DNA from 4 places in the Micromonospora sp. DH13 genome. Region 1 is predicted to be linked to each of the others. Evidence: riboswitches for the same ligand, from Rfam matches in the RefSeq annotation. Region 1 holds a riboswitch; each other region holds the start of a gene.
What was found. Region 1 has a riboswitch for cyclic di-AMP ahead of LPA42_RS13255 (NlpC/P60 family protein). Riboswitches for the same ligand answer to the same signal wherever they lie in the genome.
Positions count from the first base shown of each region.

Region 2: linked by a shared signal. The riboswitch ahead of LPA42_RS04485 (C39 family peptidase) and the one ahead of LPA42_RS13255 (NlpC/P60 family protein) in region 1 are both predicted to bind cyclic di-AMP.
Region 3: linked by a shared signal. The riboswitch ahead of LPA42_RS04875 (hypothetical protein) and the one ahead of LPA42_RS13255 (NlpC/P60 family protein) in region 1 are both predicted to bind cyclic di-AMP.
Region 4: linked by a shared signal. The riboswitch ahead of LPA42_RS23645 (hypothetical protein) and the one ahead of LPA42_RS13255 (NlpC/P60 family protein) in region 1 are both predicted to bind cyclic di-AMP.

Region 1 covers NZ_JAHWGR010000011.1:52,098-57,280, reverse strand. Annotated here, with positions in the region: gene LPA42_RS13260 (NlpC/P60 family protein) at 1-982, shown strand, start outside; cyclic di-AMP (ydaO/yuaA leader) riboswitch at 1,193-1,333, shown strand; gene LPA42_RS13255 (NlpC/P60 family protein) at 1,346-2,386, shown strand; gene dcd (dCTP deaminase) at 2,526-3,104, opposite strand; gene LPA42_RS13245 (pyridoxamine 5'-phosphate oxidase family protein) at 3,231-3,839, shown strand; gene LPA42_RS13240 (zinc metalloprotease) at 3,911-4,894, opposite strand; tRNA gene LPA42_RS13235 (tRNA-Gly) at 5,137-5,183, shown strand, end outside.
Region 2 covers NZ_JAHWGR010000003.1:208,370-216,632, forward strand. Annotated here, with positions in the region: gene LPA42_RS04475 (bifunctional cytidylyltransferase/SDR family oxidoreductase) at 1-917, shown strand, start outside; gene LPA42_RS04480 (CDP-glycerol glycerophosphotransferase family protein) at 960-2,660, shown strand; gene LPA42_RS04485 (C39 family peptidase) at 2,806-3,678, opposite strand; cyclic di-AMP (ydaO/yuaA leader) riboswitch at 3,898-4,040, opposite strand; gene LPA42_RS04490 (hypothetical protein) at 4,463-5,230, opposite strand; gene LPA42_RS04495 (hypothetical protein) at 5,376-5,795, opposite strand; gene LPA42_RS04500 (acyltransferase) at 5,964-7,118, opposite strand; gene LPA42_RS04505 (polysaccharide pyruvyl transferase family protein) at 7,317-8,263, shown strand, end outside.
Region 3 covers NZ_JAHWGR010000004.1:22,044-30,306, reverse strand. Annotated here, with positions in the region: gene LPA42_RS04910 (hypothetical protein) at 1-215, opposite strand, end outside; gene LPA42_RS04905 (heavy-metal-associated domain-containing protein) at 247-456, opposite strand; gene LPA42_RS04900 (metal-sensitive transcriptional regulator) at 605-907, shown strand; gene LPA42_RS04895 (DUF305 domain-containing protein) at 1,099-1,755, opposite strand; gene LPA42_RS04890 (hypothetical protein) at 1,840-2,475, opposite strand; gene LPA42_RS04885 (heavy metal translocating P-type ATPase) at 2,580-4,628, opposite strand; gene LPA42_RS04880 (YibE/F family protein) at 4,988-6,427, shown strand; cyclic di-AMP (ydaO/yuaA leader) riboswitch at 6,594-6,724, shown strand; gene LPA42_RS04875 (hypothetical protein) at 6,729-7,754, shown strand; gene LPA42_RS04870 (carbonic anhydrase) at 7,873-8,263, opposite strand, start outside.
Region 4 covers NZ_JAHWGR010000027.1:88,676-96,938, forward strand. Annotated here, with positions in the region: gene LPA42_RS23615 (hypothetical protein) at 1-404, shown strand, start outside; gene LPA42_RS23620 (cellulose-binding domain-containing protein) at 633-3,395, shown strand; gene LPA42_RS23625 (hypothetical protein) at 3,534-3,941, opposite strand; gene LPA42_RS23630 (hypothetical protein) at 4,097-4,240, opposite strand; gene LPA42_RS23635 (STAS domain-containing protein) at 4,582-4,944, shown strand; gene LPA42_RS23640 (hypothetical protein) at 5,022-5,471, shown strand; gene LPA42_RS23645 (hypothetical protein) at 5,521-6,594, opposite strand; cyclic di-AMP (ydaO/yuaA leader) riboswitch at 6,599-6,728, opposite strand; gene LPA42_RS23650 (cation diffusion facilitator family transporter) at 6,882-7,796, opposite strand; gene LPA42_RS23655 (AAA family ATPase) at 7,903-8,263, opposite strand, start outside.

The DNA.
Region 1 (5,183 bases):
CCCGGAACGGTCAACCGCTCGCCCGGGTGGTGCCCGCCGTTTCGCACGCCGCCTGCTCACCTTGGTCGCGGCGGTCGCCGTCGGCGCCGGGACACTGACCGCGCCCGCGTACGCCGAGCCGTCGGTGGACGAGATCGAGGCGCAGATCGACAAGCAGTGGGAGCAGCTTGAGCCCACCATCGAGCAATACAACAAGGTCCGCGCCCAGCTCAAGGTGAACCGCGAGAAGGCGGCGGAGGTGCAGAAGAAGATCGAGCCGCTGGCGCTTGAGACAGAGCTGGCGATGAACCGCGTCGGCGACCTCGCCTCCCGCTACTACATCTCCGGCCCGTCGCAGGACATCGGCGCGCTGCTGGTCAGCACCAAGCCGGGCACCCTCGCCGAGCAGCTGACCATCCTGGACCGGCTGGCCGCGCAGGAGCGCAAGCAGGTCGAGGGCGTGCTCGCCGTCCGGGCGAAGTACGACACCGAGAAGCAGAAGCTCGACACGCTCATCGTCTCCCAGGAGAAGCAGACCAAGGAACTGGCGGCGAAGAAGACCAAGATCAACGGTGAGATCAAGCGGCTCCAGGCGTCGATGCCGAAGACCGTGGTGTCCACCGAGGGCTGCCCGACGGTCACCGGCGTGGTCAGCGCCGCTGCCCGCACCGCCATCAAGACCGCCTGCGCCCAGGTCGGCGACCCGTACGTCTGGGGTGCCACCGGCCCGAACTCGTTCGACTGCTCCGGCCTGACCCAGTTCGCCTACAAGGCGGCCGGGATCCACCTGACCCACTTCACCGGCGCCCAGTGGAACGAGGGCCGCGCCATCCCGCGTTCCGAGGCCCGCCCCGGTGACCTGGTGTTCTTCTTCAGCGACCTGCACCACGTCGGCCTCTACATCGGCAACGACAAGATGGTGCACGCGCCCCGCGCCGGCAAGCCGGTCAACGTGAGCAGCATCAACACCATGCCGGTGGCCGGCTTCCGCCGACCCGGCTGACCCGGCCCGGCCCCCGCGAAGGCCGCGCCGCGCAGCACCACCCGCAGGCCCCCGGTCACCAGACCGGGGGCCTTCGCCGTGCGGCGGACATCGACGCCGGCCACGGGCCTGTACGGTGTGTCACGGCCGGTCGGGTTGCGGATCGATGGCGATCGTCTCTACTCTGGCCAATTGTCGGCCGGTAGCTGCACCGCCCAGCCGGGCGGTGACGGTGCGACACCGCCGAGTCGCCTCCGGGCGAGCCGGGGACCCAGGTACGCCGGGGTGAATCCGCAGCAGCGCTGCGGTAGGGCGCTCTCCCTTCCCGCCCGAACCCGTCAGCTAACCCGGTAGGCGGTAGAGGAAGAAGGAGAACGGAGCCCGGTGGCACTCCATGCCCCGCGGCGCCCGTCACGCCGGTCGGCCGACGCCGACCGGATGCCGGCTGCGCCGCGTACCCGCTGGTCACGCTGCACCACCGTCCTCGCCGCCCTCGTCGGCGTCGCCGTCGTCCTGACCGGCGCACCGACCGTGGCCCACGCCGACCCTTCGGTCGCCGAGATCGAGCGGCAGATCGACGAGGACTGGAACAAGCTCGAACCGATCATCGAGCGGCACAACGCCACCCGCCAGGACCTGGCCGCCAAGCGCAAGAAGGCCGACGCGCTCGCCGCGCGGATCGGGCCGCTCCAGCGCCAGGTGGACGAGGCGTTGAAGAAGGTCGGCGGCCTCGCCGCCGAGGCGTACAAGGGCGACAACATCTCGGTGGTCAACGCCCTGCTGGGCAGCCGCACGCCGAGCCAGATGATGGGGCAGCTGGAGCTGCTCGACCGGTTCGCCCAGCGCCAGCAGCACGACGTCCAGGCGGTCGTCGACCTCCGCGACGAGCTGGCCGCGAAGAAGCAGCCTCTCGACGAGATGGTCGCCCAGCTCACCCGCACCGAGGCCCAGCTCGCCGCGAAGAAGAAGCAGATCAACGCCGAGATCGACCGCCTGCAGAAGCTGCGGCTGAAGGTGTACGGCAACGGAGGCGGCGGCCCGTTGAAGCCCGCCCCCTGCCCGGCGAGCTATCCGGGTGGCGGCGCGGGGACGGCGGTGAAGTTCGCCTGCGCCCAGATCGGCAAGCCCTACGTCTGGGGCGCCGAGGGCCCGAACTCGTACGACTGCTCAGGGCTGATGCTGGCCGCCTGGGCGAAGGCCGGCGTCTCGCTGCCGCACAACGCGGCCCAGCAGCGGTCGGTGACCGCCAAGGTCAGCCGCGCCGACCTGCGCCCCGGCGACCTGGTCTTCTACTACTCCGACCTGCACCACGTCGGCATGTACGTGGGCGGGGGCTGGGTGGTGCACGCCTCCCGGGCCGGCGTCCCGGTGAAGATGAAGCGCGTCGACGACGGCCCGATCCACAGCTTCGGCCGCCCCGCCTGAGGTGCAAGGAGGGGCCCCTTCTTAACGCGTACGGTCGAGAAGGGGCCCCTTCTCACACCCCTCGGGCGGGAGGACCGCGGAGGGTGGCGCAGCGCGCCGCAGCGTGCCGCAGGAGGAGCGGTACGTCAGGGGGCAGGGGTCAGCGGGGCGGCCAGGTGCGCCAGTTCTGCCACGAGCGGCTCGGGGTCGGGCCGCGCTGACCCTGGTAGCGCGAGCCGTAGACCGCCGAGCCGTACGGGTGCTCGGCCGGCGACGACAGCCGGAAGATGCACAGCTGGCCGATCTTCATGCCCGGCCACAGCGTGATCGGCAGGTTCGCCACGTTGGACAGCTCCAGCGTGACGTGGCCGGTGAAGCCCGGGTCGATGAAGCCGGCCGTGGAGTGGGTGAGCAACCCGAGCCGGCCCAGGCTCGACTTGCCCTCCAGCCGGCCGGCGAGCTGGTCGCCGAGCGAGATCACTTCCAGCGTGGAGGCGAGCACGAACTCGCCGGGGTGCAGCACGAACGGCTCGCCGTCGGGCACCTCGATCATGGAGGTCAGGTCGTCCTGCTGCGCCGACGGGTCGATGTGCGTGTAGAGGTGGTTGTTGAAGACCCGGAAGAGCTTGTCGAGGCGTACGTCGATGCTCGACGGCTGCACCAGGGTCGGCTCGAACGGCTCCAGCGCGAGCGTGCCGGCCTTCAGCTCGGCGACGAGGTCGCGGTCGGAGAGCAGCATCGCAACACCATAGCGAGGTGGGTCGGCGGGACCGGTCAGCGGGGCTGCTCAGCGGGCCTGCGAATCGGGTGCCCGACCCGCGCGTCGCGCTTCGCGTGTCGTACAGGTGTTCGATAGAATGCCGGCATGGCTTCCTGGTCCGAATTCGCCGCTGACGAGCCACGACTCGCCGACGGGATCCGTCATCTCATGCAGCAGTACGGGCCGGGCTTCGGCTACCTGGCCACCGTCCGCGCCGACGGCGGCCCCCGGGTGCACCCGGTGTCCCCGGTGATCACCGACGAGGGGCTCTTCTGCTTCGTCGTCGACTCGCCGAAGCGGCGCGACCTCGAACGCGACGGCCGCTACGCGCTGCACTCCTTCCCGCCGGAGGACAGCGACGACGAGGCGTACGTGGCCGGGCACGCCAGGCCGGTGACCGACCAGGCCCGGGTGGCCCGGCTCGCCGAGATCGGGCGAGCCGCGCCGCAGGTGGACTGGCGGCTCTTCGAGTTCACCGTCGACGTGGCGATGCTGGCCCGGCGCGGCGACGCCGGCACCGTGCGCCCGGGTGAGGCGACCGGTCGGCCGGCCGTGCAGGTCTGGCTCGACCCCGGTGCCGCTGGCGCTGCGGCCACCACCACCACCACTGCCACCACCGACGCCGCGAGCACCGCCCCGGGCGGGGGCGCGGTGGGCGTACCGGATCGGCGGTCGGTCCTCGACGGGCGCGGCGCCCATCGCGCGGCGGCCTGACCCCCACAGACGCCGGTGCCGGCCCGTCGGGAGACGGAGCCGGCACCGGAACGATCAGCGGCAGTGGTGCGTCAGGCCGCGCGGTACGCGTTCCACGCGGTCAGCATCCGGGCCGCCTGGCCGGCGGTGAACTGGTACATGCAGGAGTCGTAGGTGTAGTCCATGAAGTTGGTGATCGGGTCCAGGCCGGTCGCGGTGCAGGTGTCCCGCCCGGTCGGGCACTGGTATGCCGGCGACGCCTCGGCCGGGGTGTCGCTCACGCCGTCGCCCGAGCCGGAGCAGCCGCCCTGGAAGGTGTGGTAGAGGTTCAGCCAGTGGCCGACCTCGTGGGTGCCGGTGTCACCCTGGTTGTAGTTGGTGGCGGTGCCGCCCGGCAGCGACTCGGTCAGCACGACGACGCCGTCCATGCTGTCGAGCCGGCGCTTCGGGAAGGTGGCCCAGCCGAGCAGGTCGTCGCTCAGCTCGCCGAGGTAGATGTTCAGCGTGTTCTTGCCGCCCTCGCGCAGCGAGGACTTCATCGAGCGCTCGGCCGAGGAGCCCTGCACGATCGGGAACCACGCCGGGTTGGTGACCCGGTTGATCTTCTGGAGCTGGAAGCTGAAGGCGGTGGCCGCGCCGCCGGTGGCGCCGGCGTAGGCCTGGTTCAACACGCTGATCTGCGAGTTGATCATCGAGTCCGGGATGTTGCCGCCGGCGCGGGTGCTGTCCTCCTGGATGACGTGCACGACGACCGGGATGGTCACGGTGGCGAGCGCGGCGGCGCCGGCACCGGCCCGGTAGTTGGCCCGCTCGCGCAGGGCGGCGGCGAGGTCGGCCTCCCGCTCGCGGGTCTCCTTGGCGGTCAGTTCGTTCGGCTCGTGCTTGGCGTGCGCGCCGGCCTTCACCCGGGCGTCCGAGTGGACGTCGGCCGGCTCGGCGCACGCCTCGGTCGGGGCGGCGGAGAAGGCCGAAGCGGCCGGGACGACACCCACGGCGGCGGTGCTGAGCAGGAGCGCGAGGGTCGTCGACGCGACGCCGGCGGTGCGCCGGGTCAGCAGGTTGGGACGGAGTCCCATGGGCCCACCTCTTTCTGGCGGCGCGACAGGGGGTGTGTCGCGCCGTGGCTTGAACGTGCGGGAGACGTTACAACCCATCGAGGCATTTGAGAATGGGCATATGTTGCGGCGATGAAAATCCCGCGTACCGACGATGGCCTGCGGATCTTGGTCGGCCGGGTGTCGGCGCGATCGGGACGATGGGGCGCGCGAGGGGTGCCTGGGTGCACGCGTCAGCGGTGTCGGGTACAGTGGGTCCGCCTGCGGGTGTAGTTCAATGGCAGAACATCAGCTTCCCAAGCTGACAGTG
Region 2 (8,263 bases), on a different contig from region 1:
GGGTCGCCGCCGGCGACCCCGACTTCGCCGCCACCGACGACTGCGGCGTCGTGCTGCGCTACCTGCCGGGCACCCCGATCAAGGTGATCGACGGCTCGGACGAGAACATCAAGGTCACCCACCCGGTCGACGTGCACCTGGCGGACAAGCTGTTCCAACTCGCCGCCGCGCAGGCCCCCCGGCTGACCGACCGGGGCTACACCGAGGAGCTGACCGGCCGCACGATCGTCGTGTTCGGGGGCAGCTACGGCATCGGCCACGAGCTGACCGAGCTGGCCCGCCGCCACGGCGCGCAGGTCTTCCCGTTCAGCCGCTCCACCACCGGCACCCACGTCGAGCGCGCCGAGGACGTCGAGGCCGCGCTGAAGACCGCCTTCGAGGCCACCGGCCGGATCGACCACGTGGTCGTCACCGCCGGCATCCTGGAGAAGGGCGAGCTGGCCGAGATGGACCAGGAGACGATGGACCGCGTCCTGCACGTCAACTTCGTCGGCCCGGTCACCATCGCCCGGCAGTCGCTGCCGTACCTGCAGCAGACCAAGGGCCAGCTGCTGCTCTACACCTCCAGCTCGTACACCCGGGGCCGGGCCCGCTACGCGCTCTACTCGGCCACCAAGGCCGCCCTGGTCAACCTCACCCAGGCGCTGTCCGACGAGTGGGCCGAGTTCGGCGTACGGGTCAACTGCATCAACCCGGAGCGCACCGCCACGCCGATGCGCACCAAGGCGTTCGGCGAGGAGCCCGAGCACACCCTGCTGGCCGCCGAGACCGTCGCCCAGTCGTCGCTGGACGTGCTGATCTCCGAGCTGACCGGGCAGGTCATCGACGTGCGCCGGGCGCCGGGCGAGCTGCCCGCCGCGGGCGTGCCCGCCCAGGCCAGCCGGGCGTCCGCCCCGGCCCCGGCCCCGGCCGGCTGACAGGTCGACGGCCACCGCGACGGGCGAAGGAAGCGAAGCGACATGCGTGGTGACCTGGTCAGGAAGCTGGCCGCCCGGGTGGCGGCCACCGGCCTGGCGGTGCTGGCGTTCCTCACCCTCGCCCTGACCGGGGCGACGGGCTGGGGCCTGGCGCTCGCGGTGGCGGCCCTCGTCGCCGCCGGCTGGGAGCGCCGGGTCCGCCCCGCCGCCGACAGCACCGCCGAGGCGGTGCTGCTCGCCGCCGGCATCCTCGTCGGGTACGCGCGGCGGCTCGACGCCGGCTTCGACCCGGCGCTGGCGGCGACGGCCCTGGTGCTGCTGGGGCTGGTGCTGCTGGTGGGGCCGCTGCGGCAGGCCGGCGACCTGGAGATCCGGGCGGCGAACCTGCCCGTGCGGTCGTGGACCCCGCTGGTCGCGGCCCGGCTGGGCGACGCCCTGCTGGTGCTGCTCGCCGTGGTGGCGCTGGCCGCCGCCCTGGTGCTGCCGGCCTGGGTCGCCCTGCTGGTGGCCCTCGCCGTCGGCGCGGGGGCCGGGGCGGTCGCGGCCGACCTGGCGAAACGGCGGTTCCGGCCCGGGGCGGGCGGCTCGGCGGTGGCCCGGGCGCTGCGGGCGCACCGGCCGGAGTTCCTGCTGCACTTCTCCGCCCCGCCCGGGTCGGAATACCAGGTCACCATGTGGCTGCCGTACCTGGAGCGGATCGGCCGGCCGTTCTTCGTGATGGTGCGCGAGCCGGAGTTCCTCGCCCCGATCGCCGCGGCCACCAGCGCCCCGGTCGTCTACTGCCCGACGCTGAAGGCGATGGACGAGGCGCTGGTGCCGAGCCTGAAGGTGGCGTTCTACGTCAACCACGGGGCGAAGAACAGCCACTGCATCCGGTTCTCGCAGCTCACCCACGTGCAGATCCACCACGGCGACAGCGACAAGGCCCCGAGCGCCAACCCGGTCACGGCGCTGTTCGACCGCAACTTCGTGGCCGGGCGGGCGGCGATCGACCGGTACGCCCGGGCCGGGGTGGACATCCCGGCGGAGAAGTTCGTCGTGGTCGGCCGCCCGCAGGTCGAGTCGATCGAGGTACGCCGCGTGCCGGCCACCGGCCTGGCGAACCCGACGGTGCTGTACACCCCGACCTGGACGGGGCACCACGCCGACGCCAACTACTGTTCGCTGCCGGTGGGCGAGACGATCGTGCGGGGGCTGCTGGCCCGGGGCGCGACGGTGATCCTGCGCGCCCACCCGTACACGGGGCAGAACCCGGCGTCGGCGCGGCAGCTCGCCCGGCTCACGGAGCTGCTGGCGGCGGACCGGGCCCGCACCGGGCGGCAGCACGTCTTCGGGGCGGCGGCCAGCAGGGAGCTGTCCCTGGTCGACTGCGTCAACCGCTCCGACGCGCTCGTCTCGGACGTCTCCGGCGTCATCTCCGACTACCTCTACTCCGGCAAGCCGTACGCGGTGACGGACATGGTCGGCGACGGCGACCGGTTCGTCGAGCGGTTCCCGCTGGCCGGCTCGGGTTACGTGCTGCGGCGCGACGCGGGCAACCTCGACGAGGTGCTCGGTCTGCTGCTGGACACCGACCCGAAGGCGGCGGCCCGCTGGGGCACCCGGGCCCACTACCTGGGCGACTTCCCGGCCGAGTCGTACGCCGAGGCGTTCCTTTCGGCGGCCCGCCGGGAGCTGGAGCCGGGCTGGAACCCCCCGGCCCCGCGCGCCGCCGACGCGATGAGCCACTCCCCCACCGCCTGATCGTCCCGCCTCCGATTCTTGGACAGGTGCTGTTCGCCCTGAACCGCAACTGTCCAAGAATCGAGGCCGCCCCCGCCTGCCCGGAGACGGCACCAGCCCCGGCTCTCTGCGCAGGAGAGCCGGGGCCGGTGGGGGGAGGGTGATGTCAGGCCGAGTAGCCCCGCGTCGCCGCCCAGTGGGCCAGCGCGGCGGTGCTGATCCAGTACGCCGGGACGGCCGGGTCCGCCGAGTCGGCGATGCGCACGGTCCGCCCGGAGTCGCGGTAGCCGACGACGGCGATGTAGTGGCCGCCGGGGAACGAGTGCCAGCCGCCGTCGACGTCGGTGGCGTCGCCGGCGATGTTGACCACGACGCCGCGACCGGCGCTGACCGCCTTCACCACGTCGGCCCGGAGCCGCTCCGTCTCCGCCGAGGTGGCGGCACCGCCGGGGATCAGCCGGGTCCGGTACGGCTCGCCCTTGACCATCTCGTTGAGCACGCGGGTGGTGTCGTAGGCCGAGTTGGTGCCCATCTCGGTGGTGCCGAGGCGGGCGGCCAGGTCGTCCTGGGTGCCGTCGACGCCGGTGGCGGAGAGCGCGTTGCGCACCGCAGCCGGGCCGCAGTAGTAGTAGGTGGTCTGGGCCTCGTAGTCGTAGTCGAGGACCTTCGACGACGGCGGCTTCGGCGCCGCGGGCTTCGCCGTGGTCTTCTTCGGCGTCGCCGAGGCCGTCAGGTCGGGGTTCGGGGCGGCCGAGGTGGCGCTCGGCGACGGCGCGGCGCTGCTCGGGGAGGCGAGCGGCGCGGCGATCCGGGCCTGGGCGCGGCTGGCCGCGCCGTCGAGGCGGGGTGCCACCTCGGCCACGGCGGCGTTGGTGGTCCGCTGCGGGGCGGGGGCGTCGTCGTCGACGGCGGCGAGCAGCGCGCCGGTGCCGGAGGCCAGCAGCAGCGCCGCGGCGGAGCCGGCGACGACCTGGTACGGGCGTTCTGTGGCGAGTCGCCGCAGGTGCCGCTTGAGCTGATCGTTCACGTGTTCCTCCACGGGACGGGGGCGGAAGCGGAGGCACCCGGGCGCGCGTCGGCGCACGGCAGCGCGGACGTGTCCGCGGCCGGGTGGGGTCCGCTTTCTGGGGCGCCCGCTCAGGCGGGCGTACGCAGGGGTGCGACGGTCAGTGCGCCGGCTCGGCGGCGGCGGACACGGGCACCGGGCTCCGTGGTGGAGGAACAACCCGGGGGGTGGGGTCAAACTGCACGAGGATGGAACTCCTTCCGACACCGCCTACCGGGTTAGCTGACGGATTCGGGCGGGAAGATCGCCCTACCGCAGGCCGTGGCCCGCGGATTCACCCCGGACGTGCAATGGGTCCCCGGTTCGTGATCGTCACGATTGAGCGGGTCGGCGCGGCGTCGCCTCTTGCGATCGGGTACCGCACCGGACGGGCCGACACTACTGGCCGACGAAAGCCCTGCCAACCCCACGCTACCTGCTTAAACGTCCCCTGGCCGACCTATTTACGGGGCATTCGGAGACTGACGTGACTCAATGGTACTGCCGACCCATCCGACGCCAACGAACCCGCAACGGGACGACGCGGCCCGAATCTCGGCGAATACCGCCCCGGATCAAACCGAATAGCCCCGCCTGCCCGATCCCACCCCACCATGACCCGCCTCACACCCACCCAACCCGCCCCCGCCGCGTCCCGCCTCGGTGATCAAGAGAAAAAGCGTCAGGGTTGATCTCCGCGATGACTCAAACCTCTTGATCACCGCGATCACCGCGATCACCGTGGTCGCCGCGATCACCACCACCGCGGTGTCCGCGGTTACCGGGCCGGGGCGGGGCGGGGTGGGCGCCAGCCGGTGATCCCGAGGACCCTGCCGGAGGCCGTTGCGCTGGTCGTCGGCGCGTGGGCGGGCCGGGCGCGCTCGGCGGCGGCGTACGCCTCGGCGGCCAGCGCCCGGGCGGCCTCGGCCGCCAGTTCGGCATCGCCCCACGCGGCCCGCTCGCGCGCGGCGGCGGCACGGTAGCGGGCCAGCCTGCCGTCCCGGACGGCCCGGGCCAGGACGACCTCCTGCTCCACCGGGTGCAGCCGGGGGTCCCAGCCGCCCCGGCGGGCGAAGACGTCGCAGAGCTGCCCGATGGACAACTCGCCCCGCAGGTGGGCCGCCGTGGCGGCGTGGTGCAGCCAGCGCTCCCGGGCCGCGTACTCGGCGGGGGTACGCGGGGTGTGCGGCGTCGGCAGCGCGCCCGCGTCGCGGAAGCGTCGGGCGGCGGTCTCCGCCTCGTCGTACGCCTGCCAGGCCCGCTCGGCGGCGTCCTGGGCGGCCGTCCAGGCGGCCCGTCGGCGGCGGGCGTTCTGCGCCGCCCCGGCGGCGGCCACCGCCACCTCCTCGGCGTACCGGCGCAGGTCGGCGGCGGCCGGGGCGGGCGGGGCGGCGGGCCGGGCCGGGGGCTCGACGGCGGCAGGGCGGTCCCGCTCGGGGCGGGCGACCAGCACGGCGAGCACGGTGAGCGCCAGCACGAGCAGCACGGACCAGATGGCGGCGGCCAGCGGCACCTCGGTCAGGAACTGGTAGAGAACGATGTCCATGGTCGGCACCTCGCGGGCAGGGAGGCGGAAAGGGATCCGGGCCGCCGCCGGGCGGGACGCCTGCGGCGTACGGGCCCGGCGGCTGGGGCGGCGGTGGGTGAGGGTCGTCGGCGACGGTGGTGGCGGGCGCGGCCCGCCGCGTGGCTCAGGCGGCCGGCGGCGCGCGGGGGCCGACGGCGGCGGGGACGAGCCCGGTCGGCACCCGCTGCGGGGCCGGCGCGGCGACCTGCGGGGGCCCGGCCTCGGCGGGCGGCGGTGCGTCGGCGGGCGGCCACGGGCCGGCGGCACCCGCTGCGGCGGTGGAGCCGGCGGCGATGGACCCGGTGGCGGCGGATGCCGCGACGGTGCGGGCCTCCGCGACGGCGGCGGACCCCGCAACGGAGGCGGCGGCGACGGCAGGGCCGGAGCCGGCCTGGCCGGGGTCGACGCCGGCGGGGAGCATCGTGCCCGGCGGCAGCGACGCGGCACCGAGGGAGAACGCGACCACGACGGCGAGGGTCGCCAGCGTCCGCGCCGTCCAGCGCGCGACCCACCACAGGGGACAGGTCAGCGCGACGGGAAGCACCCGTCCACGCTACCGCCACCGGCCGCGCCACGCACCGCCGGCGAGCGTGTCACCTGCTGAACGCGGCGTGGCGCACCACGGGCGATGCACCACTGGCCACGCGCCCGCCGGCCACCCGCCACCGGCGGCGGGGTCAGGGGCCGGGTCGGCGGCGGAGCGGGCGGCGGGTCAGGCGGCGGCCGGGGCGCGGGGTCGGCGCGGCGGCCCGAGCCGGCGGGTCAGCGGCATCTCCACCCACCGGTGCAACAGCGCGGCCAGGCCGAGGTTGACCAGCAGGAAGCCGAGCGCCGCCAGCGGGCCCCACCAGCCGGGCAGCCCCGTGCCGAGCCGGTCGGCCAGCCGCAGGACGGTGATCATGACGAAGACGTGCACCAGGTAGAAGGCGAAGGAGACCTCGCCGAGCCAGACCATCGGCCGGGACCGCCACGGCGTCCGCGCGCCGCGCACGTCCGCGTCGGCGGCGGCCACGATGACCAGCAGGTACGCCGCCGCGAGCAGCGCCGCCCACAGCTCGGCGCGGATCCACTGGGCGGCGACCACCCAGGTGACGACGAACATGACGCTGGCGGCGGTGAGCCCCGGGCCGCGCCAGCGCCCCCGGCGCAGCAGCTCGGCGGCGGCCACCCCCATCCAGAACTCCAGGGACCGCACGACCGGGAAGATCTGGGTGAACCACCAGGTGCTCTCCTGCGGCACCAGGCGCTGCCCCGGCCAGAGCGCCACGATCAGCAGCGGCACGGCCGCCACCACCGCCCACAGCGCCCCGACCGGGGCCCGGCGCACCAGCGGCAGCGCGAACGGCAGGCAGACGTAGAAGAACAGCTCGCAGGAGAGCGACCAGCTCACCGAGTTGACGCTGTAGAAGTAGCCGGGCGTCGGGTCCCACGCCTGGACCAGGAACAGGTTCTCCACAGCGGCGCGGACGTTGACCGGGTCGGCGAAGACCCACACCCCGGTCACCAGCACCACCGCCCACATCAGCAGGTGGTTCGGGTAGATCTTGGCGAGCCGGCGGCGCAGGAAGTCGCGTCGGCGGTCCCCGTCGCGGGCCGACCAGACCAGCACGAAGCCGCTGAGGATGAAGAAGAACTCGACGCCGGACAGGCCCAGCGTGAACAGCCAGTCGACGACGGCCTTGGCCTCGGGCTGGCCGACGATCCGCATGGTGCCGACGTGGTAGCCGAAGACGAGCAGGGCGGCGACCCAGCGCAGCCCGGTCAGCGAGGGCAGCCGGCTGGCCGAACGGGCCGGCGCGTCGGGGCGTACGACGGTCGGGGTGCCGGGGAGGCCGGCGGCCCGACCGGCCGCGGGGGTCACCAGCACCGCTCTCCTCCTCGCGGACGCCCCGGGTCGAGGCCGCCGCCCGGGTGGCGGCGGGCCGCGCGGTGCCGCCCCGCCGGCACCCTACCCGGTGCGGCCGGGCGCGCCGCCCGCCGTCGGCCGGCACGTGACGCGCCTGGCGGCGGCACGGGCGCGATGGCCTAATATCGCGGTCTCGGCCACGACGAGGGGACAACACGGATGCACCAGCGGATCCTGCTGCGGGCCAAGAAGGGGCCGTTCGACGTCAAGTCGCCGGAGGAGACGTTTGAGCGCAACTGGATCGGCGAGAACGCTGGCAACCTCGTGTTCAGCCACGCGGCGCACAAGCTGCTGCGGACGTCGACGGCGGAGGTCACCTCCTCGGAGTTCCGGGTCAACCCGCGCGAGGCCGACGAGATCAACGAGCGGTACGACGTGTTCGTGGTGCCGCTGGCGAACGCGTTCCGGCGCAGCTACGCCCACCGCCTGGTCGCCATGACCCGGCTGATCGAGCGGCTGAAGATCCCGGTGGTGGTGTTCGGGGTCGGCGCGCAGACCAACGTCGACGGCGACCGGGAGTACCTGCGGCCGATCGACGACGCGGTGAAGGCGTTCGTCTCGGCCGTGCTGGACCGGTCGCACAGCATCGGGGTGCGGGGCGAGATCACCGAGGGGTACCTGCGGACCCTGGGCTTCTCCGCCGTCGACGTGATCGGCTGCCCGTCGATGTTCCTGCACGGCGACAGCCTGCGGGTCGACAAGCGCAAGACCACGCTCACCGTCGAGGACCGGGTGGCGCTGACCGTCTCCCCGTACGTGAAGTCGATGGCGAAGGTCATCGCCTCGCACCACCGGCGGTACCCGAACCTGCGCTACCTGCCGCAGGACCTGAAGACGCTGGGCACCCTGCTCTTCGGCGACGCCCCGGAGGACCGGGGCAAGAAGGCGGCCATCCCGATCCACACCTCCCACCCGCTGTTCACCGAGGACAAGGTGCGGATGTTCGTCGACCCGTGGACGTGGATGGACTACCTGTCGCGGTTCGACTTCAACTTCGGCACCCGCATCCACGGCACCATCACGGCGCTGGTGGCGGGGACGCCGGGCTACCTCTTCGCGCACGACTCGCGGACGCTGGAGCTGGCCCGGTACTTCGACATCCCGCA
Region 3 (8,263 bases), on a different contig from region 1:
TAGCCCCGGTCGGAGACGAGCAGCCCGCCCGGCAGGTGGGCGGCCGGCGCGTCCCCGGCGTCGGCGTGGGTGGTGCCGTGGGCGGGGTCGTCGGCGTCGTGGCGGACGTCGGCGGCCGGGGTGACGGGGCCGACCACCTGGCCGACCCCGTACGCCGCGCCGAACACCGCCGCCAGGCCGAGGGCGAAGCCGCTCAGCTTCGTCGCCGTGTTCATCGTGTGCCTCAGTTTCTCCGCGGGGGCGGCGTCACGCGTCGACGAGGGTGTATCCGGCCTCGTCGACGGCGGCGCGCACGGTTTCGGTGTCCAGCGGGTTGTCGCTGGTGACGGTGACCCGGCCGCCCTCCAGGTCCACCTTGACGTTGGTGACGCCGTCGATCGCGCCGACCTCGGTGACGACCGAGCCGGCGCAGTGCCCGCAGCTCATCCCCCGCACCTCGTACGTCGTGCTGACCATCGCTCTCTCCTTCCGCTGCACCTCACGTTACCCCCGGGGGGTAAACGCGAGGCGGACCACCGTCTCAGGAACGCCAGGAATACCGGGTGGGGGTATCCGACGCAGGGAACCGTACCATACCCCTGAGGGGTATGTTAATCTCGGTCGCATGACCGGCCCCACGCCCGCCCCGACCCGGGGGTACACCGCCAGCAAGGACCAGTTGCTCGCGCGGCTCCGCCGCGTGGAGGGTCAGGTCCGCGGCATCGAGAAGATGGTCGACGAGGACCGCTACTGCATCGACGTGCTCACCCAGATCTCCGCGATCCAGGCGGCCCTGGACAAGGTCGCCCTCGGCCTGCTCGACGGGCACGCCCGGCACTGCCTGCACGAGGGCGCGGTCGAGGGCCGGGCCGACGAGATGGCCACCGAGATGATGGCCGCCGTCGGCCGCCTCATGAAGCGCGGCTGACGCCCGCCCGGCCCCACCGACGCCGCTGGGCCCTCTGACCCCGCCCGGCCCTCTGACCCCACCCGCGCAGCGCCGCTCGCGACTCGCCCCGCGCGCCGACAGGCGCTTGATCGACTTCATGTCGGCGACATGGGGGCATCCCGAGCTGCGGATACCCCCACCTCGCCGGCATGACGCGTGGGGCCCGGCCGTCAGAGCCGGCCGAGGATCTTCCTCATCTGGTCGATCTCGCCCTGCTGGCTCGTGGCGATCTGCTGGGCCAGCGCCTTGGCCTCGGGGTTCGCCCCCTCGGCCAACTCCTCCCTCGCCATGGTGATCGCGCCCTCGTGGTGGGCGATCATCAGGGTCAGGAACTGCCGGTCGAAGCCGACGCCGCGCGCGCCGGCCAGCTTCGTCATGTCCGCCTCGGACATCATCCCCGGCATCTCGTGGTCCATCTCCGGCATGCCGTGCCCGTGCCCCGGGGCAGGCGACGGGACCGGCCGGCCCCACCCCGTCAGCCAGCCGGTCATGGTGGCGATCTCCGGCGCCTGGGCGGCCTTGATCGCGGCCGCGAGCCGCTTGACCTCCGGGTCCGCGGCGCGGGTCTCGGCCAACTCGGCCATCTCCACGGCCTGCCGGTGGTGCGGGATCATCATCTGGGCGAACATCACGTCGGCGTCGCCGAACGCGGCCGGCCCGCGCGTCGGAGTCCCGGCGGCGCTGGCGCCGGCAGCGGCGGTGCCGGCGGCCGGCTGGTCGTGGCTGGGCGAACCGTGGTCGGCGGAGCCGCAGGCGGCCAGGCCCAGGACGGCGGTCAGGGCCACGCCGGCAAGGGCGGCGCGGCGCGCGGTCGTACGAGTGGTCATGGTGAATCCTTCGGTCTCGGTCACGTACGAGGGCAGGACGGAGACACGGGTCACCGGCAGAGCCGGGCACCGCGCCGGGGCGTCCTACGTACGCGACACCGAGACCTCGGCCAGCCGAAGGCCGAGCGGGCGGGATGGCGGGGCGCGCGGCCCGGCGGACACGCCACCGGCCTGCCAGCCGGGCGGGCCGGGTGCCCGGGCACGGGTCAGCAGGAGCACGGCGACGAGCAGGGCCACCCCGAGCGCGCCGAGCACCGCCAGGCAGGCGCTCCACCCGGACGGCCCGTCGGCGCGGCCACCGTCCGGCAGCAGCCGGGCGGGCGCACACCCACCGGCCGGACAGCCGGCGCGGGCACCCAGGGTGACGGCGGCGACCATGCCGCCGACGGGGACGGCCATTCCACCGGCGAACGCCCAGAGCGCATCCGCGCCGCCGGCAAGCGCCACAGGGACAGCCGCGCCGCCGGCAAGCCCGACGGGGACAGCGGGCGCCACGGGACCGCCCATGCCGCCGACGAGTGCCACGGGACCGCCCGTGCCGTCGGCGAACGCCGCTGGGGCCGGGTGGCCGTCGCGCGGTGCTGCCCCGTCGTGGCCGGCGTGGGTGCCGCCGGAGTGTGCGCCGTGGCCGAGGGTGTGCATGGCGGCGAGGCCGATCAGGGTGCAGAGCAGCAGCGCGAGGCGACCCCACCGCCCGCCCGTCACCGCCGTCGTCCCCACACCACCACGCTAGAGCCTCGCCCGGGGTCGACTCACCTCGCCTCGCGGATGCGGGCGCGGAATGTGACCCGGCACTGCGAGCCGGGTTGCGGCCCCGGCCGGGATCAGCCGGGGGTGAGGCGGACCCGGCGGAGCAGTTGGGCGTTCAGCGCCACCACGATCGTGGACGCCGACATCAGGATCGCCCCGACCGCCGGACTCAGCGCCACCCCGGCCCAGGCCAGCACCCCGGCGGCCAGCGGCAGGGCCACCACGTTGTAGCCGGCCGCCCAGGCCAGGTTCTGCACCATCTTGCGGTAGGACGCCCGGGAGAGCCGGGCCACCGCCGCCACCCCGCGTGGGTCGGACGAGGCGAGCACCACCCCGGCGGACTCGATCGCCACGTCCGTGCCGGCCCCGATGGCGATGCCTACGTCGGCGCGGGCCAGCGCCGGGGCGTCGTTGACCCCGTCGCCGACCATCGCCACCGTCAGCCCACGTCGTTGCAACTCGGTGACCTTCCCGTCCTTGTCCGCCGGCAGCACCTCCGCGAAGACCTCGTCCACACCGGCACGGAAGCCGAGATCGGCGGCGACCGCGTCCGCCACCGCCCGGGCGTCCCCGGTGATCATCGCGATGGTGCGGATGCCCTGGGCACGCAGCTCGGCGATCGCCTCGCGGGCCTCGGGGCGTACTTCGTCGGCGAGGGCGAGCGCGCCGAGCACCGTGCCGGGGAGGCGGACCAGGTGCAGCACGGCGGCCCCTCGCCCCGCCCAGTCGGCGGCGGCCTGCTCCAGCTCGGTGGGGAGGCCCACGCCCAGCTCGCGCAGCAGGGCAGGCCCGCCCACGGCGTACTCCGTGCCGTCGATCGTGGCCCGCACCCCACGGCCCGGCAGGGCGCGGAAGCCGGTGGCCGGTGCGGGGCCGCCGCGCTGTTCGGCGGCGGCGACGATCGCGCGGGCCAGTGGGTGCTCGCTGTCCGCCTCGACGCCGGCGGCCAGCCGCAGCAGTTCGTCCTCGCCGGTGCCCGCGACGGCCGCGACGCCGGTCACGGCGTGCTCGCCCCGGGTGAGGGTGCCGGTCTTGTCGAACAGCACCGCGTCGACGGTGCGCATCCGCTCCAGCGCGAGACGGTTCTTCACCAGGATGCCGGAGCGCGCCGCCACCGCCGTGGACAGCGCGATGACCAGCGGGATCGCGAGCCCCAGCGCGTGCGGGCAGGCGATGACCAGCACCGTGACGGTCCGCACGACGGCCTCGTCGGTGTCGCCGAGGAGGGACCAGACCACGACCGTCACCACGGCGGTCGCGGTGGCGACGTAGAACAGCCAGGCCGCGAAGCGGTCCGCGAGCACCTGGGCCCGGCCGCTGGAGCGCTGGGCCTCGGCGACCATGCGCTGGATGCCGGCGAGGGTGGTTTCCTCGCCGGTGGCCTGCACCTCGACCCGGAGCGCGGAGTCCGTGGCCACCGTGCCCGCCACCACCCGGTCGCCGACCGACCGGGCGACCGGGCGGGACTCGCCCGTGATCATGGACTCGTCCAGCTCGGCGGCCCCGTCGACGACCCGGCCGTCGGCCGGCACCCGACCGCCGGGCCGGACCAGCAGCACGTCGCCGACGTGCAGCGCGGCCACGGGGACCCGCTCGGTGCCGCCGTCGGGCCCGACCCGCTCCGCGTCGTCGGGCAGCAGCGCGGCCAGCGCCGCGAGGGCGCCCCGGGCCTGCCCGATCGCCTTCATCTCCTGCCAGTGCCCGAGCAGCATGATGGTGACCAGCGCCGCCAGCTCCCACCAGAAGTCCAGGTCGAACGCGCCGGCGCTGGTGGCCAGCGACGCGGCGTACGCCACGCTGATCGCCATCGCGATGAGCAGCATCATCCCGGGTGCCCGGTCGCGCAGCTCCCGGACCGCGCCGACCAGGAACGGCCACCCGCCCCACCAGAAGACCGCAGAGCCGAGCACCGGGCCGACCAGGGCCCGGCCGGGGAACTCCAGCGAGTAGCCGAACCAGTCCATCACCATGTGGCTGGTGACGACGATCGGCAGGGTCAGCGCGAGGCAGACCCAGAACCGGCGGCGGAACATCTCCGGGTCGTGCCCGGCGTGCTTGTCGTGCTCGGCGTGCTTGTCGTGCTCGGCGTGCTTGTCGTGCCCGGCGTGCTCGTCGTGGGCCATGTCTCCAACATGCCCTGCCGCCCGCTGAATCGACAGCATGTCGGCCAGATGGCGGTATCAGGGCGGCCGGAACACCGCCATGTCGCCGACATGGTGTCGGCCGACCTGCGTTCGCAGGTGAGGGTGGCTACGATTCCGGGCGATGGGACGTGGGATCCCGCTCCGGGCGGCCCGCAGGGCGGAGACCGGGCCGCCGGTGGGGCGGGGCGGGGCTTCGGGCGGCCCGCGGGACGGGCAGGTCCTCCGGCGGCCGGCCCGGTGTGGTCGTCCGGGCAGCCGGCCCGGATCGATCGCCCGCGACGCTGAACCGTCCGGGCCGCCGAGCCGTACCCCGCGCTGACACCGTTTGGAGATCGTCGATGGGCGCCGACCACAACCGACCCGCCCCGCCCACCCCACCGAGGGTGCGGCGGGTCCTCGTCGCGACCGTGGTGCCCCTCTTCGTGCTCACCGTGATCGCGGCGGTCGTCCTGTGGCCCCGCGGCGGCGGCCCCGAGGTCGACGGCGGCTCGCCGGTGCCCCGCTATCACGGCACGGTGACCCGGGTGGTCACCGAGGAGTGCCCGCCGCAGCCGGAGACGCCGGAGGGCGGCGGGCCGGGCGTCGCGGACGGCCCGTGCGGCACGGTGACCGTCCGGGTGGAGCAGGGGCCCGACGCCGGGCAGCAGGTCGAGACGCCGATCCCGACCGGCCCCGGCGCGCCCACCGTCGCCGTCGACGACCGGATCGTGCTGGTGAAGCTGACCGACCCGGCCGACCCGGCGGCGAGCGCCTACAACATCGCCGAGCACCAGCGCGGCGCCCCGCTGATCTGGCTGGCGGTGGTGTTCGCGCTGGCGATCGTCGCGTTCGGCCGCTGGCGGGGGGTGGCCGCCCTGGCCGGGCTCGCCGCCACCTTCGCCATCCTGCTGACCTTCGTGCTGCCCGGCATCGGCGCGGGCGGGTCGCCGCTGCCGATCGCCGTCGTCGGCTCCGCGTTGATCATGTTCGTGGTGTTGTACCTCACCCACGGGGTCACCGCGCAGACGTCGGTGGCCGTCCTCGGCACCCTGGGCAGCCTGGTGCTCACCGGCCTGCTGGGCACCCTGGCCACGGCGGCCACCCACCTCACCGGGTACGGCAGCGAGGACGCCACCACCCTGTCGATGTTCCGGGGCGACGTGGACCTGCACGGCCTGCTGCTGGCCGGCATCATCATCGGTTCGCTCGGGGTGCTCGACGACGTCACCGTGACCCAGGCGGCCACGGTCACCGAGCTGGCGCACGCCAACCCGGGGTTGTCCCGGTTGCAGCTCTACCGGGCGGCCACCCGCGTCGGCCGGGCGCACATCGCCTCCACGGTCAACACGATCGTGCTGGCGTACGCGGGCGCGTCGCTGCCGCTGCTGCTCCTGCTCACCGCCGACTCCCGCCCCGTGACCGAGATCCTGACCAGCGAGTTCCTCGCCCAGGAGATCGTCCGCAGCGCGGTCGCCACGCTGGGCCTGATCGCCGCCGTGCCGCTCACCACCGGGCTGGCCGCCGTGGTCACCGCAGCGGGGCGCACGGCGGCGGGACACACCGCCACGGGGCACACCGCTGAGGGGCACACCGCCGCGTCCCGGCCCGGCCCGGCGGACGGCGGGGACGTGCCGGCGGCGCGTACCCCCGGGGGCGGGCGGCGGACCGCGGACCGCAATCTCGCGCTGGAGGCGCTCGGCGGCGGCCGGGCGGTCGAGGGGTTCCCCGACGACCACGCCCCCACCCACCCCCCGGCCGGACGGCCGCACCGAGAAGGAGGCACGGACACCGCATGGTGACACTTCACAGCGTGACCGGTGGCGGCATCCGCCCTGAGAAGCGCATCACTGATTACCGATGGCGATTACGAAATGACGCTTTTAGTCGGCATCCGGACGTAGCTCCCCGCATGGGCTCTCGGGTAACCTCGCTGCCGGTCACCGCCGAAGGCGCGAAGCGGCGCCTGCGGTGCCGCCGCCCAATCGCCGCGAGGCGAGCCGGGGAACCAGGTGCCCGGGGTGAATCCGCGCGAGCGGTAGGGGCCGCTTCCGCCCCGAACCCGTCAGCTAACCCGGTCGGCGGTCGATGGAAGGGAACATTGTGACGGCACCCCTGCACCGCTGGTTGACACCCGTGGTGGCCGTGCTCGCTGCCCTGGCGGTCGTCGCCGGGCCGGCCGCCCCGGCGCTCGCCCTGCCCGCCGCCGCCCCCCAACCCTCGGGGCACGAGGAGGACGACGAGCCCCAGCTCATCACCGACGTCATCGAGGCGACGAACCGGGACTACGCCCAGGCGAAGTCGAAGCTCGAGAAGTCCAAGAAGCGCCAGGCCCAGCTCGCCGACGAGGTGCGCAAGGCCCAGGAGGAGCTGGACGCGCTCGCGCCGCAGGTCGGCGAGATGGCCGCGCAGTCGTACCGGACCGGCCGGGTCGGCGCGATGGCGATGTTGCTGGAGAGCAACACACCGGACTCGTTCGTCAAGCGCGCCTCGGCCCTCGACGAGCTGAACATGGTCAACGCCAACAAGCTGGCCGAGGTCAGCGCGGCGAAGAACCGCGCCGAGCAGGCCAAGCTCGCGCTCGACGCCGAGGTGCGCGAGCAGCAGAAGCAGGCGTCGGTCATGGCGAAGAAGAAGTTCGACGCCGAGAAGGCACTCGCCCTGGTCGGCGGCAAGGGCTTCACCGGCGGCCTGGTCAACGCCACCTCCCCGGTCGCGAGGATCGGGCCGGGCCGGACGTCGGACGGCGACTGGCGGCCCGAGTCGTGCAGCGAGAACGACCCCACCACCTCCGGCTGCATCACGCCCCGCACCCTGCACGCCTACAAGGAGACCAAGCGGGCCGGCTTCAACCGGTTCGTGGGCTGCTACCGGCCGGGCGGGCCGTGGGAACACCCCAAGGGCCGGGCCTGCGACTGGTCGCTCCAGAACAGCGGGTTCTCCCCCTGGCACAACAACGACACCCGGATGTACGGCAACAACCTCGCCGCGTTCCTGATCCGCAACGCCGACCGGCTCGGCATCTACTACGTCATCTGGAACCGGCAGATCTGGTTCCCGGCGACCGGCTGGAAGTCCTACAGCGGGCCGTCCAACCACACGGACCACGTGCACATGTCGCTGCTCTGACGCGGCGCGCCGCGCACGACGAGAGGGGCCGTCCCGCTGTGGGGGCGGCCCCTCTCGTCGTGTCTCGGGCGGCGGTGCGCGTCAGGGCCGGGGGTGAGCGCCGGGCGGCGGGGGTGCGTCAGGCGGCGGCGCGGGCCGGGGTGGCGTCCGCGGCCATGGCGGCCGGCACGGCGGCCACCGTCCGCACCCCGCCGGCACTGAGCCGGTACGACATCCCGACGACCGCGCAGCGGCCCGCGTCGACCTCGGCGGCCAGCACGGGCGACCGGTCGAGCATCGCCTCGACCGTGCACGCGATGTGGATGTCGACGATCTCGTCGATGCCCTCGACGCCCCGCTCGGCGGCCCGGTGCAGGCTGGGCACCACGGCGTCCACCACGGCCCGCAGGTTGCCGGCGGGCTCGCTGCCGGTGCCGGCCGCCGCCTTGGCCGCCTGCACCGCCCCGCAGGAGTCGTGGCCGAGCACCACCACCAGGGGGGTGCCCAGCACGGTCACGGCGTACTCGACG
Region 4 (8,263 bases), on a different contig from region 1:
CGGTGCTGCTGGTGCTCGCCGAGGGCGTCAACCGGACCCCGCACGTGCCGGCCCCGGTCGCGCCGGCGGCGATGCACGGGCTGCAGGGACCGGCGTTGGTGCTGCCCAGCGACGGCATCCGGGAGTTCCACGTGATGCTCTGGTCCACCGACGGCTTCCCGAAGATCGTCAACGGGCTGGCGTCGTTCGTCCCGGCGAAGCAGCAGGAGATCCGGGCGGCGAGCGCGGGCTTCCCGGACGCCGCGTCGGTGGCGTACCTGCGGGGGGTCGGGGTGCGCACGGTGGTGGTGCTGCCGGCGTACACGGCGGGCACGCCGTGGCAGGGCGCGGAGACCCGGCCGGTGGACGGGCTGGGCGTGCGGCGCGAGGCCGTCGGCGACGGGTACGTCTACCACCTCGACTGATCGGCCGCCGCCGGCCCGCCGGCCGGGCGAGTTTGTTGGGAGTGCTTCCTAACTCGGCCCGGTAGAGGTTACCGTGAATGCCTTCCTCGGCAGCGGGAGCCACGCGCGCCGGTGGGAAGCCAGGGCAGGCTTCCCGCGCCCCGACGTCGGGCCTGGGCACGGTCGTCCGTCGACCGCCGACGTCGTGCTCGTCCCACCACCACGGGCATCCCCGAGAGGAAACCGCAGATGCGGAGAGGTCTCGTCGGCGCGGTCACCACCGTGCTGGCCGCTGCCACGGCAGTCGTGGCCGTTCAGTTCACCGTCGCCCCGTCCACCGAGGCGGTCGCGGCCGCCTCGGAGCCGTACTCCTTCAAGAACGTACGGATCGACGGTGGCGGCTTCGTCCCCGGCATCGTCTACAACCCCACCGAGAAGAACCTGATCTACGCCCGCACCGACATCGGCGGACTGTACCGCTGGGAGCAGGCCAGCCAGTCCTGGACGCCGCTGCTGGACTGGGTCGGCGCGGACAAGTGGGGCTACAACGGCGTGGTCAGCGTCGCCACCGACCCGGTGCAGACCAACCGGGTGTACGCCGCCGTCGGCATGTACACCAACGACTGGGACCCGAACAAGGGCGCGATCCTGCGCTCGTCGGACAAGGGCGCGACCTGGCAGGTCACCGAGCTGCCGTTCAAGAACGGCGGCAACATGCCCGGCCGGGGCATGGGTGAACGGCTCGCCGTCGACCCGAACAAGAACAGCACGATCTACTACGGCGCCGAGGGCGGCAACGGCCTGTGGCGCAGCACCGACTACGGGGCGACCTGGGCCAAGGTCGCGAACTTCCCCAACGTCGGCAACTACCAGGCCGACCCGAACGACACCACCGGCTACCAGAGCCAGAACCAGGGCCTGACCTGGGTGTCGTTCGACAAGAGCACGGGCACGGCCGGCAACACCACCCAGACGATCTACGTCGGCGTGGCCGACAAGGCCAACCCGGTCTACCGCAGCACCAACGGCGGCACCACCTGGGAGCGGATCCCCGGCCAGCCGACCGGCTACCTTGCCCACAAGGGCGTCGTGGACCCGGTGGGCGGCTACCTCTACATCGCCACCAGCGACACCGGCGGCCCGTACGACGGCGCCAAGGGCGACGTGTGGAAGTTCAACCGGGCCACCGGCGCGTGGACGCAGATCAGCCCGATCCCGTCGTCGAGCGCCGACGCGTACTTCGGCTACTCCGGCCTGACCATCGACCGGCAGAAGCCGAACACCCTGATGGTGGCCACCCAGATCTCCTGGTGGCCGGACGCGATCTTCTGGCGCAGCACCGACGGGGGCGCGACCTGGTCCCGGATCTGGGAGTTCACCAGCTACCCGGACCGCAGCAAGAAGTACACCATGGACATCTCCTCGGTGCCGTGGCTGACCTTCGGCACGAACCCGGCCCCGCCGGAGGAGACGCCGAAGCTGGGCTGGATGAACGAGTCGGTCGAGATCGACCCGCACGACTCCAACCGGTTCATGTACGGCACCGGCGCGACCATCTACGGCAGCACCGACCTGACCAAGTGGGACACCGGCGGTCAGCTCACCATCAAGCCGATGGTCAAGGGCCTGGAGGAGACCGCCGTGCTCGACCTGATCAGCCCGCCCACCGGGGCCCCGCTGGTCAGCGCGCTCGGTGACCTCGGCGGCTTCCGGCACACCGACCTCGACGCGGTGCCGGCGAAGATCTTCAGCCAGCCGGTCTTCACCAGCACCACCAGCATCGACTACGCCGAGAGCAACCCGGCGACGATGGTGCGGGCCGGCAACTTCACCGACGCCGACCGCCCCAACGACAGCCACGTCGCGTTCTCCACCGACGGCGGGGCCAACTGGTTCCAGGGCAGCGAGCCGGGCGGGATCAACAACGGCGGCACCGTCGCCGCGTCCGCCGACGGCAGCCAGTTCGTCTGGTCGCCGGGCGACGCCGGCCAGCAGGTCGTCCGCTCGGTGGGCTTCGGCAACTCGTGGACCGCGGCGACCGGGATCCCGGCCAACGCCGTCGTCGAGTCCGACCGGGTCAACAAGAACAAGTTCTACGGCTTCTCCGGCGGCAAGTTCTACGTCAGCACCAACGGCGGGGCGAGCTTCACCGCGTCGGCGGCCACCGGGCTGCCGAGCACCGGGAACGTCAAGTTCAAGGCGCTGCCCGGCAAGGAGGGCGAGATCTGGCTGGCCGGCGAGGGCGGGCTGTGGCGCTCGACCGACTCCGGGGCCACCTTCGCCAAGCAGGCCGGCGTGTCGTCGGCGGTGAACGTGGGCTTCGGCAAGGCGGCCCCCGGGCAGACGTACCCGGCGCTGTTCGTCTTCGGCACCGTCGACGGGCAGGCCGGCCTGTTCCGGTCGGACAACACCGGCGCGGCCTGGGTCCGGATCAACGACGACAAGCACCAGTACGGCAACGCGGGTGAGGCCCTGACCGGCGACCCGCGCGTCTACGGGCGGGCCTACCTGGGCACCAACGGGCGGGGCATCATCGTCGCCGACCGGCTCGGCGGCGCCACCACCCCGCCGGCCACGACGCCCCCGGCGACCACCCCGCCGGCGACCACGCCGCCCGCGACGACGCCCCCGGCCACCACGCCTCCGGCGACCACGCCCCCGGCCACGACGCCGCCGGCCACCCCGACGGGCACGCCCGTGCCGGCCGGGGCCTGCTCGGCGACGTACAAGGTGACCACCTCCTGGTCCGGTGGCTTCCAGGGCGAGGTGACCGTGAAGAACAACAGCGGCTCGGCGAAGAGCTTCTGGGGTGTGGTCTGGAACTTCCCCGGCGGCCAGCAGATCACCCAGCTCTGGGGCGGCACCTACACCCAGACCGGGGCGCAGGTCGTGGTGCGGGACGCGGGCTGGAACGGGACGCTGCCCGTCGGCGGCAGCACCACCTTCGGCTTCGTCGCCAGCGGGACCGGAGCCAACTCGACCCCGGCGATCCTGACCTGCACGGCCAACTGACCGCACACTGACCGCCCCGCGCGGTCCCGAAACGCCGGGCCGGCCTCCCCGCACGGAGGCCGGCCCGGTTCGCGTCTCGAAGGGCCGGCGACGGCCGGCCGGGGATGCTCAGCCCGCCAGGGCCCAGCCGCCCAGGGCTCAGCCGTCCAGGCCGACCGGGGAGTTGGGCCGGTCGACGTCGACGAACTCGATCTCCTCGACGTCGCGCTCGCCCCGGCGCCCGGCGGCGCGCGCCGCCGAACCGGCGGCCCAGCCGATCGCCGCGCCGGCCAGGGCGGCCCCGATCAGCAGCGCCCAGGGCAGGGCGGGCCGGCGACCGGCGAGCGCGTCGAAGGCCAGCACCGCCCGGCGGCGCGCCTCGTCGGCCGCCGAGCCGACCAGGTCACCCGCCTCGTCGGCGAGGCCCGAGCCGCTGCGCCGGGCGGAGCGGGCGGTGTCGCGGACGCTGTCCCCGGCGGAGGCGACGGCGGAGGCCAGGTGCTGCCACGCCTGGTCCGCTATCCGCTCGGGCTTGCTGCGGCGCTCCAGCAGGTTGGTTCCGAACATCGTGCTACCTCCTCGGGTGCCGAAGCTTGCGGCCACTTCGGACTGCGGCGTGGGTCCGGTGGGCGGTCGCCCGGGGTCTGCCCCGGCGCGGTCCGCCCACCGGGGCAGTGCCCCACCCGACGCCACCGCAAACCCCCGGCGCGCCGGCCGTGCCCTCAGCGTACGGACACCACCGCCGCGCCCCGGGCGAAGTCGTCGTCGTCGTCATCGTCGTCGTCCCCGGCGCCGCCGAAGCCGCAGGCCAGCATGAGTGCGAGCAGCGCGCCGACGCCGGCCAGGCCGGCCAGTCTCCGGATCATGGGGTGGTCCCTTCCGAGCTACGGGTGTGGACGTCGCCGATGCTAGGCGGGGCGGGCAACGGTGGCGGGTCCCGCCGGTGGCGGCCGGGTGGGCACACGCCCGGGGAGCGGGGTGCGCGCAAAGGTCGGAGGGGACCGCTACCCTGGGTCGGCGACACCGGCCCCCGGGCCGGTCGTGCGGCAAACAGGATCTGAAAAGTCCGGATAAGGGCAACGTGTTTTGCCCTGATCCACGAATTGCTCATCCCGAGGGGTGGCGACCGAGGCCATCGGAGGAATACTCTCGGTCGCGGCCCGCGTACTGATGAGGCGCCCGTCAACGGGCGAGTGGAGGTGCTCGCGTGAGCCTGTCGATCGTGAAGTCGGTTCTTTCCGGTGGTGTCATCGAGATCGCCCCGCGCGGTGAGATCGACGTCGACACCGCGTACGAGGTGCGTGAAGCCATCGCCGAGGTGCTCACCAAGGGGCGGCCCGCCCGCATCGAGCTGAACATGCGTCTCGTCACCTTCATCGACTCGGTCGGCATCAGCGCGATGGTGGCCGGCTTCCAGACCGCCGAGGTCAGCGGGGTGAAGTTGGTCGTCACCGAGCCGAGCCGGTTCGTGCACCGGCAGCTCTGGGTGACCGGCCTGCTCGGGCTCTTCGGTGCCCCGGAGCCCTACCTCGCGGGCACGGCCACCCCTGAGGTGCTGCCCGGCGCCTGACGCGGCCGCCCGCGCTGGTCCACGCGCCGGGGCCTTCGACCCTTCCCCCACGCCCCCGGGTGGGGGACGATCGACGGATGCCCCGGCGCGACAGCTTCCAGTACTCGGTCCAGGCCCGCTGCTCGCGGGCGGAGGCGGTGGCGCTGCTCAGCGATCCCGCCCGGCAGACCGAGCTGCATCCGTTGATCACGCGGGTGCGCCGGCTGTCGTCCCGACCGGGCGCCCTGGCCAGCTACGCGATCACCGACCAGCTCGCCGCCGGGCCGGTGCGCTTCGGCGTGACGTACCAGGCGGACGTGCTCGTGGTGACCGACGACGAGATCGTCACGGTGGCCCGGCAGCGGCCGGCCACGACGGTGCGTAACCACACCCGGCTGCGCGACGAGCCGGACGGCCTCGTCCGCGTCGACGTGGAGATCACCCTGGTCGCACCGACGCCGCTGTTCGCGTACGCCTTCCGGCAGGCCCGCTCGGCGCACCTCGGGCTGGCCCGCCGGCTCGGCGAGGTGCTCGGCCGGGCGGCGTAGCGCCCCGGCGACCGTCCCGTCGGGGGAGGGCCGCCGGGGCGGGCGCGGGTCAGATCACCGACAGGTGCACGTGGTTGGTGTGGTCGCTGGACGGGTCCCCGTTTCCGCCGCTGTACGCCTTCCAGCCGCTGCTGGGCAGCCAGATCTGCTTGAACCAGATCACGTACAGCACGGCGAGCCGGTCGGCGTTGCGCACGAAGTACGCCGCCAGGTTGTTGCCGTAGGTGCGGTCCCCGCCGCTGGCCACGCCGCCGAAGCCGCCCTTCTGCGCGGCGAAGTCGCAGGCCCGCCCCTTCGGGTGCTCGCCGGAGCCGCCGGGCCGGTAGCAGGAGACGTACCGGGTGAAGCCGGCGGCCTTGGCCTGGTTGAGCGCGTGCAGGGTGCGCGGGGTGATGCAGCCGTTGGCGGGGGTGGGGTCGTTGACGCTGCACGACTCCGCCGGCCAGGAGCCGTCGGAGTTGCGCTTCGCGGGGGTGGCGTTCGCGCTGGAGGTGCCGCCCGGGCTGGACCCGCCGCCGCTGCTGCTGGCCTTGTTGTTGGCCACGGTCAGCGCCCGCTCGGCCTGCTCCTTGCGCTTGCCCATCAGCGCGACCTGCTTGCGCTGCTCGCGGATCTCGCCGTCGAGCGCCTGCCGGGTCTTCGTCGCCTCGTCCCGGGTGGTCAGCAGCTCGCGCAGCGCCCGGTCCTCGTTCGCGGCGATCGTGTCGAGCGCGGCGGCCCGGTCCAGGAACCCCTCGGGGGAGCTGCTGTCGAGCAGCACCGAGGCGGCGGTGAGCCGGCCCTTCTTGTACGCCACCCCGGCGATCTCGCCGACCTTGGTGCCGCGGGTGACCAGCTCGGCCTCGACCGTCTTGAGCTGGCCGCCGAGCTGCTGCTGCCGCTTCACCGACCGGTCGAGGGCGGTCTTGGCCTCCAGGTAGCCCTTGCTCGCCGCCTCGAGCTGGGCGCGCAGGGCGGGAGTGCCGCCCTCCTCGTCGTCGCCGGGTGCGGCGGCGAGCAGGCCGACGGGCGGCGCGGCCCCGGCCGGCGTCACCGGCGCGACCCCGAGGCCGACGGCGAGCGTCAGCACCAGCGCCGCCGCCACCCGGGCGGCGATCCTTCCTACAGGTGCCACTACTGGCATATGCATGTCCTTCCGTCAGCCGCCGACCGGGTTAGCTGACGGGTTCGGGACGGAAGATCCCTACCGCTGGAGCGGATGCACCCCACAAACATGGTTCCCCGGCTCGCCCGCAGGCGATTAGGCGGCGGCCACCACAGGCGCCGGAGGGCGCCGCCCGGCGATGGCCGGGGCCGAGCCTACCGGTGCGCGTGGGACCAGCGCTGCTTCCGTGACGGAGGGTACGCGGATGAAGCCTGTCAAGTCAGTCATTCGGCCACGAATGTCGCGAAAATTGATGAGCCTCGGTCTCACCAGCCGGCCGGCCCGCAGCCGTCGCGGGCGGCTCCCGGCTCGACCTGCAAGGTGGCGTGCTCGATGTGGAAGTCCTCGTGCAGGGCGGTGCGGGCGGCGGTCAGCACCGCGCCGACCTCCGCGCCGGGCGCCATGGTCAGGTGGGCCGAGGCGACCTCCATGCCGGAGGTCAGCGTCCAGACGTGCAGGTCGTGCACCTCGACCACGCCGGGCACGGCGGCCAGCCGGTCGTGCACGGCGGTCACCTGGAGGTGCTCCGGCGCGGCCTGCACCAGGATGCGCACCGCGGCCCGCCCGAGCCGCCAGGTGCGGGGCAGGATGAACACGCCGATCGCGACGGCCACCGCCGGGTCCGCCCACCACCAGCCGGTGGCCATGATCAGCGCCGCCGCGCCGATCACGCCGACCGACCCGAGCAGGTCGCCCAGCACCTCCAGGTACGCCCCGCGCAGGTTGATGCTCTCCTTCGCCCCGCTGCGCAGCAGGGCGAACGCGGCGACGTTGGCGAGCAGGCCCAGCACCGCCACCACGAGCATCGGGCCGGTGGTGACCTCGGGCGGGTCGCCGAAGCGGCGGACGGCCTCGACGAGGACGTAGACGGCGACGCCGCTGAGCAGCAGGGCGTTGCCGAGCGCGGCGAGCACCTCCAGCCGGTAGAGCCCGAACGTGCGCTGCGGGTCGGCGGTGGCCCGCCGGGTGGCGGTGATCGCGGCGAGCGCCATGCCGATGCCGAGCACGTCGGTGAACATGTGCCCGGCGTCGGAGAGCAGCGCCAGCGAGCCGGTGCCGAGCGCGGTCACCGCCTCGACGATCATCAGCGCGGCGAGCAGCGCGAACGCCGCCCAGAGTCGACCCGAGTGGCGGTCCGCCGCGTTCGCCGCCCCGTGGTGGTGGTCATGACCTGCGCCCACGCCCACACCCTCCGTCCGTGATCCCCGCCCGGCCCAATCTATGCTCACATCGCAATATGTGCAAGTGATCGACAGCGGTCCGGCCGGGGAACGGCCGGGCGCCGGATCAGCCCGTGGGTTCGACGGTGACGAGGCGCTGGGTCGCCCGGGACAGCGCCACGTACAGCGTCCGCACGCCCGACCCCGGGTCGGCCCGGATCTCGCCCGGGGCGACCAGCACCACCCCGTCGTACTCCATGCCCTTGGCCTGGAGGCTGGTCACCACCTGCAGGCGCGGCGCGGCCCGGCCCGCCAGCCAGCCCGCCACCTCGTCGCGGCGCGGCACCGGCGTGATCACCCCGACCGTGCCCTCCACCTCGCCGAGCAGGTCGCCGACCGCCGCGACGGTCGCCGCCGCCAGCTCGGCCGCCGGCACGGTCAGCTCGACCGGGGCCACGCCGGTGGACCGCACCGCCCGGGGCAGCGCC